Regions from separate parts of the Paenibacillus sp. FSL R5-0636 genome, predicted to be linked through region 2. Evidence: riboswitches for the same ligand, from Rfam matches in the RefSeq annotation. Region 2 holds a riboswitch; each other region holds the start of a gene.
The links. A riboswitch is a leader RNA that binds a small molecule or an ion and turns the genes downstream of it on or off. The one in region 2 is predicted to bind cyclic di-AMP.

Region 1: another riboswitch for cyclic di-AMP. It lies ahead of MKX34_RS00545 (C40 family peptidase); the one in region 2 lies ahead of MKX34_RS27175 (TrkH family potassium uptake protein).
Region 3: another riboswitch for cyclic di-AMP. It lies ahead of MKX34_RS02680 (hypothetical protein); the one in region 2 lies ahead of MKX34_RS27175 (TrkH family potassium uptake protein).
Region 4: another riboswitch for cyclic di-AMP. It lies ahead of MKX34_RS17035 (APC family permease); the one in region 2 lies ahead of MKX34_RS27175 (TrkH family potassium uptake protein).

What each region holds. Positions count from the first base shown of each region.
Region 1 is NZ_CP150232.1:113,230-116,363, reverse strand. It holds gene MKX34_RS00555 (M1 family metallopeptidase) at 1-417, shown strand, start outside; gene MKX34_RS00550 (hypothetical protein) at 429-1,259, shown strand; cyclic di-AMP (ydaO/yuaA leader) riboswitch at 1,477-1,615, shown strand; gene MKX34_RS00545 (C40 family peptidase) at 1,673-2,101, shown strand; cyclic di-AMP (ydaO/yuaA leader) riboswitch at 2,464-2,606, shown strand; gene MKX34_RS00540 (C40 family peptidase) at 2,651-3,103, shown strand.
Region 2 is NZ_CP150232.1:5,938,152-5,941,285, forward strand. It holds gene MKX34_RS27170 (TrkA family potassium uptake protein) at 1-56, opposite strand, end outside; gene MKX34_RS27175 (TrkH family potassium uptake protein) at 70-1,428, opposite strand; cyclic di-AMP (ydaO/yuaA leader) riboswitch at 1,493-1,668, opposite strand; gene MKX34_RS27180 (CPBP family intramembrane glutamic endopeptidase) at 1,989-3,134, shown strand, end outside.
Region 3 is NZ_CP150232.1:600,927-604,060, reverse strand. It holds gene kdpA (potassium-transporting ATPase subunit KdpA) at 1-1,035, opposite strand, end outside; gene MKX34_RS02680 (hypothetical protein) at 1,252-1,668, opposite strand; cyclic di-AMP (ydaO/yuaA leader) riboswitch at 1,921-2,110, opposite strand; cyclic di-AMP (ydaO/yuaA leader) riboswitch at 2,530-2,694, shown strand; gene MKX34_RS02675 (hypothetical protein) at 2,775-3,134, shown strand, end outside.
Region 4 is NZ_CP150232.1:3,770,550-3,773,683, reverse strand. It holds gene MKX34_RS17045 (DsbA family protein) at 1-717, shown strand; gene MKX34_RS17040 (disulfide oxidoreductase) at 714-1,178, shown strand; cyclic di-AMP (ydaO/yuaA leader) riboswitch at 1,373-1,532, shown strand; gene MKX34_RS17035 (APC family permease) at 1,657-3,134, shown strand, end outside.

The sequences.
Region 1 (3,134 bases), 1.2 Mb from region 2:
AAAAAATCATGGCAGGCCTATTTCGATGATTACATTTATGGTGATGGAGCGCCTGACTTCTCAGTAGATACGATTACTTTTAAAAAAAATAACAGCGGCGATGCTCCAAGCTACGAATCATTAGTGAAGATTTCAAACAAAGGGAGCCATTACGTTGATGTTCCCGTGAAATTCACATTCGCCGACAGCTCTTCGGTGCAGCGGGTCTGGAACGGTGAAGGAGCAGAGACTACGTTTCAATTGTTAAGCGATAAGCCTCTTCTCTCTGCTGAGATTGACCCTGAACATTCCATCTTATTGGAGAGCAAACATCTAAACAACTTTAGGCTGGCGGAAATAGAGCCCAAGACGCTCTCTCGCTGGACATTAAGTGTAACTAAACTACTTGAAACCGTGCTCGGAACTCTTGTCTGGTGAGGTGAATGATTGTGAGAACATCGATAACCCGCGGCTGGCAAAGCATGAAGGAGCAATTTTATATTTTAATTCTGCTCTTCATCTACCGACTGATCTGGGGCTACTTTATGTATGGTTTCATCCGATCTGCTATTATTCCAATTCTACTGCGCTATCCGGATAAAGACGCCGGAGGCAGCGGTATGGGCAGACTGTTGTATTATATCGAGGGACAGTTCAGCTTGAATACGGACCCTGCGATACGCACTTGGTTATGGATGCTTCTGGCGCTTGTTGTCTTGCGACTTCTGCTTTCCCCTTTCATAAGGGCAGGATTGCTGCATGAGCTCCACCAGGAGCGAAAGGGCGAGCGTGGACTGTTCTTTTTCCCTGGCATGAAGATCTATGGACTACCTGTCTTAGTCTTTAGCCTAATCGAATGGGTGCTGACCCTGCTGCCGCTTTACTGGCTTGCTCCAAAAATGTACGGGCTGTTCTTATCCTCTTTGTTTAACTACGCTTTGTTACTTCATTTAGTACCATACGTATTGGCATGGCTTATATATATTTTTATCGTGCGCCTGTTTCTTCTATATATGCAGTTTGGTTACACCGGCGGTACAGGAATGTTCTCCTCACTGATCATCTGCTTGCGGTCACTGATTCCTGCTATAGGTGTTTCCATTGTACTTGGGGCGGGAGGCCTGCTCTTACTGCTAGTGTGCGGACTGACGGGTCTGTTCTGTCCCGGCCTACCGGCACTTATAATACGGCAAATCTCACCACTACCTTCTACGCTCTTAAAAATGTGGGGAATCTCTGCACAATATCATCTATGGCGTAGCAAAGCATTTCCACAATAAATCAACCTTATTTGACATAATAAAAAGGTCCCAATTCCTGTATTCAGGAGCTGGGACTTTTTCTCATTACGGATAACTTAAGAGTATTTGCAAAATCGTAAAAGCTCTGTTACAATAAGTCCTGTGCTATTAGTAACAATTTTGTAATCAATTGAAACGATTCCTACATAACTAAATGTATTTATCGTAAGTGTAACTGTCGAAACGTCATTCTCTGGTGCTTAACACGCCTAATTCCTTTGCACCGGGAAGTGGGGGAACCATATTTTGGGTGAATTGATCTCGCTTTACAGGGATCATAGGGAATCTTCTACCGAACCCTTAAGCTAACCTCGCAGGCCTTGGAAGGAGTACATCTTTTGAAAAGACATAATTTAAGAAAAAAATGCGTCGCTGCGGCGCTAGGACTTGTAATGGCATTATCTATTGGTGGAGGAAGCGCCTTTGCCGACTCTAAAATGGACTCTGTAATCTCAAAGACTATTGGAGTTGCCTATAAAACCGGAGGTACAAGCACTGCCGGATTTGATTGCTCTGGATTTACAAAGTATGTATTCAAGAATGTGGGTCTTACTTTACCTCGTACATCAAAAGCTCAATATAGCGTTGGAACTGCTGTATCCAAAAGCAATCTGCGTTCTGGTGATCTAGTGTTCTTTAACACACTTGGCAATGGAGTATCCCATGTCGGCATTTATGTTGGAAACGGAAAATTCGCACAATCGTCCTCTTCGCGTGGAGTGACCATCACTTCACTCAGTCAGGCCTACTGGGCCAATCGTTATGTTGGCGCTAAAAGAGTAATGAGTACTTCAGCTTATCAAGCTGTAGCCTTCGATTGAAACCTTCCTCACAACTATAACCTCACAATTACAACTATATGAACCTGAATCTGATTATGCCCGTAATCAAATTCGGGTTTTTCTTTATTCCATAATATATTTTTACACTATTAGAGCCCAATTGAAACACGTTTATTTGATAAAAATTGCAATTATATTAAAAATTAGGTCATTATTAACGCTTACATATGCCTTTCTACCGTAAAAATGCCAATTTTTCTGCATTAATATGTTAAAAACGATTGCCAAGCGGCTTTCTGTTTGTTACAATTAGCGCAGTGAGATTTTAGTAACATTTTTGTAATCATTAAGTTGTTATTTACAAAGGTTTTGTCATGTATTGATTACAAGCTAATCCTAATCAACAGTATGAGCCGAGTTTCCTAACTATTAGGAAAACGGGGGAACCAACTTTGGGTGAATTGACCTCCATTATATAGAGGGGTCATAGGGGACCTTCAACCGAACCCTTAAGCTAACCTCGTAGGCATTTGGAAGGGGTATACACTTTTGAAGAAGAAGTTAGCAGCAGCAGTACTAAGCTTTTCCATCATCCTCACCATCGGAGCAGGAAGCGCTTTCGCAGATTCCAAAATGGATAAAGTGATTGACAAGGCCATCGGTACTAAATACGTATCCGGCGGTATATCCACTAACGGATTTGATTGCTCCGGATTTACAATGTATGTGTTTGATAAGATTGGCATTAACCTTCCACACCAATCAGGTTCCCAATATCAAATGGGCACAGCAATCTCCCGTGATGATATAAGAGCCGGAGATCTTGTATTCTTCAATACAAGTGGCAAAGGTGTCTCCCATGTCGGCATTTATGTCGGTGAAGGTAAGTTCGCACACGCTTCTACCTCACGCGGTGTTACGATTAGCTCTCTGAGTGATAGCTACTACGTGAAACGCTACGTTGGTGCCAAGCGCATTATGAGCACAGACGCTTACCAATCGGTTGCTGCTGAATCGGAAGACAATGATGATGTGCAATAAATAACGTACATAGGCTCTTTTCCAAGGTACT
Region 2 (3,134 bases):
GCCAGGCTTGAACCGAAGCGACCTAAGCCGATTACTACAAATTGCTGTGCTTTCATTTCTAATTAACTCCTATCCAATAATTATTTTACCTTCAGGATACTTATACAGTGGTTTACCCTGTTTGGGACCGAGTGCATACGCCAAGGTTAGTGGACCTAGCCGACCTGCAAACATCGTCAGACAGAGTAGAATCTTACCGATCGCTGACAGTTCCGGAGTTAGCCCCATAGTCAGTCCTACCGTAGCAAAGGCGGAGGTCGTCTCAAACAAGATTGCCAAGAAATTACTGTCTTCAGTTGTGGAGAGTATCATCGACACAGAGGCGATTAACAACAAAGCCAGCAGTGTGATCGTTAATGCCTTGTAGATGCGCTCTTGAGCCAGCCGATAACGGAACAACACAACATCTTCCCGTCCACGCAGCATAGCAATAACAGCACCAATCATCATCGTAAAGGTTGTTGTCTTGATCCCGCCGCCCGTTGAGCCTGGAGAAGCACCAATAAACATAAGAATCACTATAAAAAATTGTGTAGCCTGCCGAAGTCCAGCAATATCAACTGTGTTCGCGCCAGCCGTACGGGGAGACACGGATTGAAAGAAGGCTGATAATATTTTACCGCCAAAATTCAGTGAACCTAGGGTACGAGTGTTAGTAAACTCGAATATAAAAATAACCAAAGCTCCGATCAGAATCAGCCCTGTGCTGGTGGACAGGACAACTTTACTATGTAGAGACAGCCTGCGGGTTACCCGAAACTCCACCAGATCTGACATTACAATAAAACCAATCCCGCCGGAGACAATCAGAAACATCACAATAATATTCACAAGCGGATCATATACATAATCAGTTAAACTGCGAAAATCCCCAAAAATATCGAACCCCGCATTATTAAACATAGACACCGCATGAAATACGCCAAAATAAATCGCTTTTCCAAGTGGCATATCAAAAGCCCAGCGAATAGACAGCAGCAAAGCGGCACAGCCTTCTATGACAAGAGAATATATAAGGACTCTCCGGATCAGTCGCACAATTCCTTCCATAGAGCCTTGATTCATGGCTTCCTGTAGGATTAGCCTGTCCCGCAAAGAAATTTTACGCTTTAACACCAGTGAAAATAGAGTGGCCATGGTCATAAAACCTAAGCCGCCGATCTGGATCAGGATCATAATTACGGTTTTCCCAAAAATCGTGAACGAAGTTCCGGTATCCAGCACAACAAGCCCTGTTACACAGGTTGCCGAAGTTGAAGTAAATAATGCATCAATAAATTCCACGGAATTCCCGCTTGTGCTTGAAATGGGCAACATAAGCAGCAAGGCCCCTATCAGAATAATCGATGCAAAACCAAGCACCAGTATCTGCGGCGGCGAGAGCTTCAGAAACTTAAATTCAGAAATCCTGCGAAACTGTGAAGCCACTATGCTCACCTTCTTATCAAAAATTCCAACAAAAAAAGCACTGGAAAACCAATGCTAACTTGGTTCCTGCAGTAAATTAGCCTACGAGGTTAGCTGACGGATTCGGACTGTGCAGGCTGCCCTATTCGTTCCTAGAACGAAATTCACCCCTGATGAAAGTGCCATTTATCTTGTACACTCCACTTTTCATCACTTCTTATGGTTCCCCCGTTTTCACCAGAAATTCGGCTACTATACAATTGCATACAAATTATATACGTTATTTAGTGAATTCACAAAGACACAATTAATGCTCATTCACATGAAAAAATGCGGTTTAAAGAGACTGCATCAAATGGAGTACCTTTTCTCATCACTTTTCCGTGTTTTCCCTGCAATTACACCGATTCTCACCATTCGTACACAAATGAACACGATAAAATTCATGGTATAAATTCACATGACTATTCTATACTATCTCTATTACCCATAAAAAGGACATATAATGTTTTTTGTAACCAGCCAGGCACTAATACTATAATGGAACATAATATTGTCAGTACATAACAAGGAGGCGTTACATGAATCCCGTCGGCCAGCCCCTACAGCAACGTGCCCTCTCCAAGAGGCTCATCATCTCGGGCATTATCGGTCTTATTCTATTTATTATGTTTCAGATTTCCCCTTCGCTGCTAAGCAGCTCTACAGGGGAAGATACCACCGTCATTAGCAAGGCAGAAGCCCGTGACCAAGCCGTATTATTCGCAGAACAAAAGCTCAATTACACCGAAGCACCAAACGATCAATGGAATGTACTTTACGAGACGGACTCTTCCTTTTATGGTTATATGTCTCGCGAGAAGCTTGTGGAGGACTACACCAAGAAAAAATTGGATCAAAAATATCCTTTTGATGTCTTTCGTGCAACGCTTACTCCTTCAGCGGAGCAAGAGCCGCAAATCATCGTTGACCTCAATATGTATAACGGTAAGATTGTCGCTTTCTCAAAGGCTGCAAAAGTTGCCTCCGAAGAGGGGTCAGGCATCGCTTCCGTTGGTGCAAAAGAGGACAAGGGAGCTGACCTCACTCTAGCGCAGAAGGAGAATCTTGCTCGTCCTTGGCTTCAGGAATGGGAAGTAAATCCTGCCAAGCTACAAATTGAATCGAATACAGGAAGCCATGGGCTAGTGTATACGGATAGTACTGTTCAGGTCGGCGAATCCTTATTGCACTATTATTTTGATTTCAGTGGAGAGCAGGTCTCCAGCTTTAATGCCGGATTCACTGCACCAGCTTGGCATACCTCCTACGTACAAGGACAGACCTCTTTAGCGGAAAAGCTAACATTATTCGGTTACGGTATACCCACACTGATTTTAGGAATTCTGGCACTCGTCTACAGTATTCTTAGAAGAGAGCATACTTCCTTTAAACGTGGAGTATTCCTAAGCTCAGCCTATTTTGTAATCATGATGATCAGCACCTATAATATGCTGCCTGAATCTACGGGCGAAGGGCTAGAAGCACAGATTACCTCTGTCATTATGTTTATCATTTATGCTTTGTACAGCCTGCTGATGTCCTCCTTGCTCTACTTCTCTTTAGTGGGCGGCAATGGCTTATGGCGAAAAGAGGAAGGCATGAACCCTTGGCCCCGCGCCAAAGAGCCCGGCTATGGACAATATGTGTTGGACAGTATCCGGGCTGGTTACATCTGGGCTTTCGTT
Region 3 (3,134 bases), 1.7 Mb from region 2:
ACCTGTCGTAGCTGCCGTTGTTACCGAAGTGAACAGCGAAGATTGCGGGATACCAAAACGCACCTCTTTACCTTCCATGCTGCCTTGCGAAGACTCGATCCCCAGCGCATTAATAGCGGGATTCCCTTTAGTTTCCGCATAATAATTCAGCCCCAGCAGCAGAACGAACAAGGTCATCATTGCTGTGAAAATCACCCAGCCCTGACGTTTGTTCTTAGCGAACAATCCGTACATATATGGCAAAGAGGCTGGCAACATCCACATAGAGAGAATCTCCAGAACGTTCGTAAGTGGATTAGGGTTCTCAAAAGGATGCGCTGAATTGGCTCCGAAGAAGCCGCCACCATTCGTACCTAAGTGTTTAATTGACTCCAAAGAAGCGACTGGACCGATAGCGATTTGTTGCGTCTGCCCTACGAGTGTAGTGACCTCAAGCGATGGCTTGAGCGTTTGTGGCACATGCAACCCTACCAGCACCAATGAAACTAGCAGAGCTAATGGAATGAATACACGAATATGTGCTTTTACGAAGTCCTCAAAAAAATTCCCGACTGATTTCTGTCCTGTAATCCCTCTGACAAAAGCAACCGCAACAGAAAATCCGCTCGCTGCAGACGTGAACATCATCATCGTGATGACTGCCATTTGTGAAAAATACGATAGTCCCGTCTCCCCGCTATAATGCTGCAGGTTCGTATTGGTCATAAAGCTGATCACCGTATTAAATGAAAGCGTCTGTTCCATATCGGCAATTCCATTCGGGTTCAGCGGCAATCCCCGCTGTAATCTTAGAAAAATATAACTGAAAGCAACCAGTACGATATTAGTTAAAACAAAGCTGAGTGCATACTTCTTCCAGGACATTCCGTCCCGTTTTTTCAGGCCGATCAGCTTATAAATACCTTTCTCTGTGCCTGCAAACCAGCGATCCGTACGATTCGGTTCGTTAGAAAATACATGATATAAATACGTCCCCATCGGCTTGACCAACAAGATGAGAATTACAATTACGACGACTATTTGCAAAATGCCCATGAATGCCCCTCCTTAAAATTTCTCAGGATGAATCAACGCGTAAACCAGATATATAAACAACAGTAGGGTAACAGCGATTACTAGAATCACAGCTTATCCCTCCCCGTATCCTCAACTACACCTGCGCACCAGCGCATAAAGCCATAAAATAACCCGTAAATTACAGCTAACGAAGCCACCATATACAGATCCATCATATCTTCCGCACTCCTTCCATTATCCTTGATGAGGTGATCTATCGATTAGAAAATCAGCATCACCACTATGGGAATAGATTACATAGCTCGCACCAAGTCTTTTATAGACCAATCTAGGATTTATAGAACTTGTAATCACAAAAATTGGCTGTGTCGTCCAGGTACGGCACATCTGAATATAGCGGCAGCAAAGCGGAAAGCTGCTCTCAAACAGATATACCCTGCCTACCGGGAACGATGGGCGAAACCAAGTGCTCTGATGGCGGGTATCCACTAGAATAACCTGCTCGATTCCGAGCTCCTCTAGTAAAGCTTTCTCAGCCAGATTGTTGGTTAATCCCGCCATCTTAATACCCCTGAACTTCAGAAGTTTAATGAAATGTTCTCCCGCCTTTGTAGGCGCACATACAAGCACATATTCATTCTGATCCGTCATCTCTTTTTTCTCCTCCTGCTCATTTACAACAAGGAGGCAACGAAAATCTCCGAAAGGATGTTGACCTATCGTCATTTTCGGGCACAACCTAAAGCTCGGTTGTGTCACGTCATTAGACGCTGCCTTACAAATACCGCTAATGATGAATTTAGCGACCTCTTGGGGGAGGCCTCCATAAATGCTTTGCTTCTAAGAGCACAGCAAAAAGCCACAAAGGATCTCCTCTGTGGCTCGCTAGCGGTCACATTGCACTCATCCTCTCTCCATACGCTTACGAGGTTAGCTGTCGGATTCGGGCGGTGAGAGTCGCCCTACCTGTATAGATGCGAGCTCACTCGCACCCTCTACAGGATTCACCCCATAATCAGCTTCCGACTCTCACATCGGCTGCCGATTGTTGGTTCCCCCGCTTTCCTTATCGGAAATTAAGCGGATCAAATATTCGATTGTCGTTGAAACAGGAGTAATCATACTCTTATGCACGAAGACTTGTAAAACCTGAATGATGCCAAAATAATGCAAATTAAAAACTATTTTCCCATTAGATAGCGCTTACTTGATATCTAATCTCTCTATATCTCTTGTTTACTCGAGTTTCGAGCGTTTAATCGCTATCTATAACCCATGTGATTTTATTCACCTTTTTAGAGCGAAAATACTGCAAATTCCCTTTATAGGTAGAAACGCAAGAAGCTGAGGTTGAGCGAGAAAGAGGCGCGATAACACGCCATAAATACCTATTTACCTCGTTTTTCAGTCGTAGTCGGCAGGATATGGTTAAAATCGCTCTAAAAGAACATTTTCCGTTTTTTACAGAAAATCTTGAAAAGAGTATGATTCGGGTTGAATCTAATTCATGAAAAACAATCAACGCTGAGTTCCTGCATTCGCAGGGAACGGGGGAACCATCAGGCCACCTGGCCTACTTGGGGTGAATCCAAAGGAGACTGCGTAAGTCTCAATAGGTAGGGCGACTCTCACCGTCCGAATCCGACAGCTAACCTCGTAAGCGTAAAGAGAGAGACCCTTGATCCGCCACGCTTTGGCCCAGGTATATCTGCCTGTAATCCAAAACCGCAGCAGAGGTCCTCCTCTTGCTGCGGTTTTTGCGTTACCTGAGCCTATTAGGTGATAGCACGCTGGATGGGGTGAATGTTTTGAAGCACTATTATTTAGGGATACATCAAGGGCTGCTTGAGCCGATAAGTCTAAATTACGTTTGTTTCGGGGCCTTGTGGTTCGAAGAAAATAATCACAGATACATTGTAGGTTATGCATTTGGCCAGAACCAGATCCAAGCCCTTCGCCAATTCAGTACACCTTCTTCTTGTAAAGACTGTTTAGACTCTAAGATTGTATATGAAATATATAAAAAAATTCGAGAACAACAACAGCAGCAGGATTGGTCATCGCATCAAAAACTCCCGTGGTTTACAGCCTTCAAGGAGCCTTGGAAAGATGTAAGC
Region 4 (3,134 bases), 2.2 Mb from region 2:
TTGAGCAAACAAGAGAAACGACGGGTAGAACAGGAGCAACAGAAGCAGAAAACGAGAATTTTAGTTATTAGTTCAATAGCTGTAGTAGTTATCATTTTTGTTGGATTGTTTATGTTAGCTTCGAAAGATGCAGCAAAGAATGTCTCTACAGGAGAACCGGTAGAATTCAATTACAGTGAGCTACCTAGGATTGGTAATGAGGATGCACCTGTTAAGCTTGTTGAATTTGGCGATTTCAAATGTCCAGCTTGTTCCCAGTTTGCTGGCTCCATGAAACCGAAAATTGTTCAAGATTTTGTCAACGAGGGAAAAGCAGCTCTTTACTTTGTAAATATGGCTTTCGTTGGTCCTGACTCTGAGACAGCTTCACTAGCTGCATTGTCTGTATACCATCAGAATAAGGATGAATTCTGGAAGTTCTATGATGCTGTATATGCGCAGCAAGGGGATGAGAGCGACGAATGGGCCACTGAGGATTTCTTGATAAGCCTTGCTGAAAAAGAGAAATTAGCGATCGATTACGATCTGTTGCGTAAAGACATCCAAGAGAAAACTTATGCAGATGAGCTGAAGAAAGACATTCAGTTGGCAACTGACGCAGGCGTGACAACTACGCCTTCGCTCTACATTAATGGGGTGAAAACGGCTGAACCTTTCGATATTGAAGCGATTACATCTGAAATTAACGCCGCCGCAAAAGCAGTGGAGGCAAAGTGACAAAATTCCTATCTTTTTGCAAGCGTAACTGCCTCTATCTGGCCTGGTTTGTCTCTTTGGTTGCTGTAGCTGGTAGCTTGTATTTAAGTGAAGTCTTGAAATATGAACCTTGTAAGCTTTGCTGGTTTCAGCGGATTTTTATGTATCCGCAGTTATTTTTGTTGGGAATTGCCACTTTCCGTGGAGATAAGCGCATCATTCCTTATGTGCTTCCATTAAGTTTGATTGGTGGCAGTATCTCAATCTATCATTATGCGGAACAGAAGATTCCAGCGTTAAGTAAAGTTCTACCTTGTACAATTGGTGTTCCTTGTAATAAAGATTACTTGAACTACTTCGGATTTATTACGATTCCTTTGTTAGCTTTAATCGCTTTTGCTCTAATTAGTCTCCTTCTTTGGTATGGACGTAAGGAAGAAGAAATGATTGAAGTAGATGCAGAGGAGAGCTTAGGATTTTAGTTTTCGCTTTGGAAGTTACAAAAAAGCTGAAAAGGTATTAAAATCACGGGCTAGAGGGATAATTGAAGATAATGAAAGAGAGCATCCAATAAGACGCTATATTTGAGCTTATTGGATGTTTTTTCATTCTTTTTTCATTTTTTTCAACGCTTTACTGTAGGCACTTTGTAGACTAATATTAGACCTTGTGAGAAGTTGAATATGCGCTGAATTTTCTTAGGAAAAACGGGGGAACCAAACTTGGCATTCATGCCAATGGGGTGAATCGGAACCGGGTCGAACAGACCTGTACCGTAGGGCTATAACCACAGCCCGAATCCGCCAGCTAACCTCGTAAGCAAGGTGGGAAAATGACCATGCATAAGCATGCGGATCATTTCCGTATGCTTATTTTTGTGTCTGCATTTATGAAATCCACCAATGAAAACAGCGCACGGAAATTCCGTTTCAGCTCCCAAAGAAAGGAACTGTATCCACCATGGTAAGCAAGGTAAAACGACTATTGATCGGACGTCCGATGAAGTCGAATGAACTCGATCATGAAAAGTTATCCAAGGTTAAAGCACTGGCTGTCCTGTCTTCTGATGCGCTCTCGTCTGTAGCCTACGGAACGGAACAAATTCTGATTGTACTGGTGGCTGCCGGGTTTACTGCCATCTGGTATTCCCTGCCAATTGCATTAGCCGTATTGGGCCTGCTGGCCATCTTGATTTTATCCTATCGGCAGACGATTTTTGCTTATCCGCAAGGAGGCGGAGCTTATATCGTAGCCAAGAGCAATCTTGGTATTCCGACAGGGCTGCTCGCTGGGGGTTCATTATTGGTGGATTACATTCTTACCGTAGCGGTTAGTGCCTCGGCAGGGACGGATGCGATCACATCGGCTTTTCCAAGTCTTCATAATCATACTGTTCTCATCGCTGTATCTGTTATCGTTCTATTAACAATCATTAATCTTCGCGGAGTGACTGAATCGGCTTCGTTCATCGCAATTCCAGTGTATTTGTTTGTGGTTTCGATTGTTGTTCTGATTATCTCCGGTATCGTTAAATATGCAATGGGTGGCGCGCATGCGAATGTTCCTGAAATAGGCAGCGCCGTATCTAATGTAAGTTTGTTTCTACTATTAAAAGCGTTTAGCTCTGGTTGTTCAGCCCTAACGGGGGTTGAGGCCGTATCTAATGCGATCCCAAACTTTAAAGCACCGGCTGAGAAAAATGCAGCCAAGACGCTAATGATCATGGGACTTATCCTTGGCTTTATGTTTACCGGAATCACTGTGCTGGCGTATTGGTATGGTATTGTGCCAGATGAAAAGGCTACGGTTGTCTCTCAGATCGCTGAATCGACCTTTGGCCGTGGCGGATTGTACTTTTTCATTCAAGGGATTACAGCAGTGATTTTGTTCTTGGCAGCTAATACAGCATATTCAGCGTTTCCGCTGCTTGCCTTTATGTTTGCAAAAGATAAATATCTGCCACACGCATTTATGGTCCGTGGTGACCGCCTGGGCTTCTCAAACGGGATTATTTTTCTAGGAGTTATGTCTATCATACTTGTGGCTGCATTCCATGGGAATACGGAAGGTTTGATTCCACTTTATGCGGTAGGCGTGTTCATTCCTTTTACCTTATCCCAACTGGGGATGATGGTGCATTGGATCAAAACAAGACCTGCTGGATGGGTGAAAAGATTTGTTGTAAATACCATCGGTATGCTGACTACATTGACGATTACGCTTATATTTATCATTACTAAATTCTCGAGCGTATGGATGGCATTCATTTTCTTACCTGCTGTAATGTTCGTGTTCCACCGTATTCATAAGCACTATTTGAACACTGCGGATCAACTGCGTATATGTCCGGCTACTGATAAACCTATAATTAAAGGAAGTACTGTAGTTGTTCCTGTTGCAGGGGTTACACGTGCCGTATTACATTCCATCAGCTATGC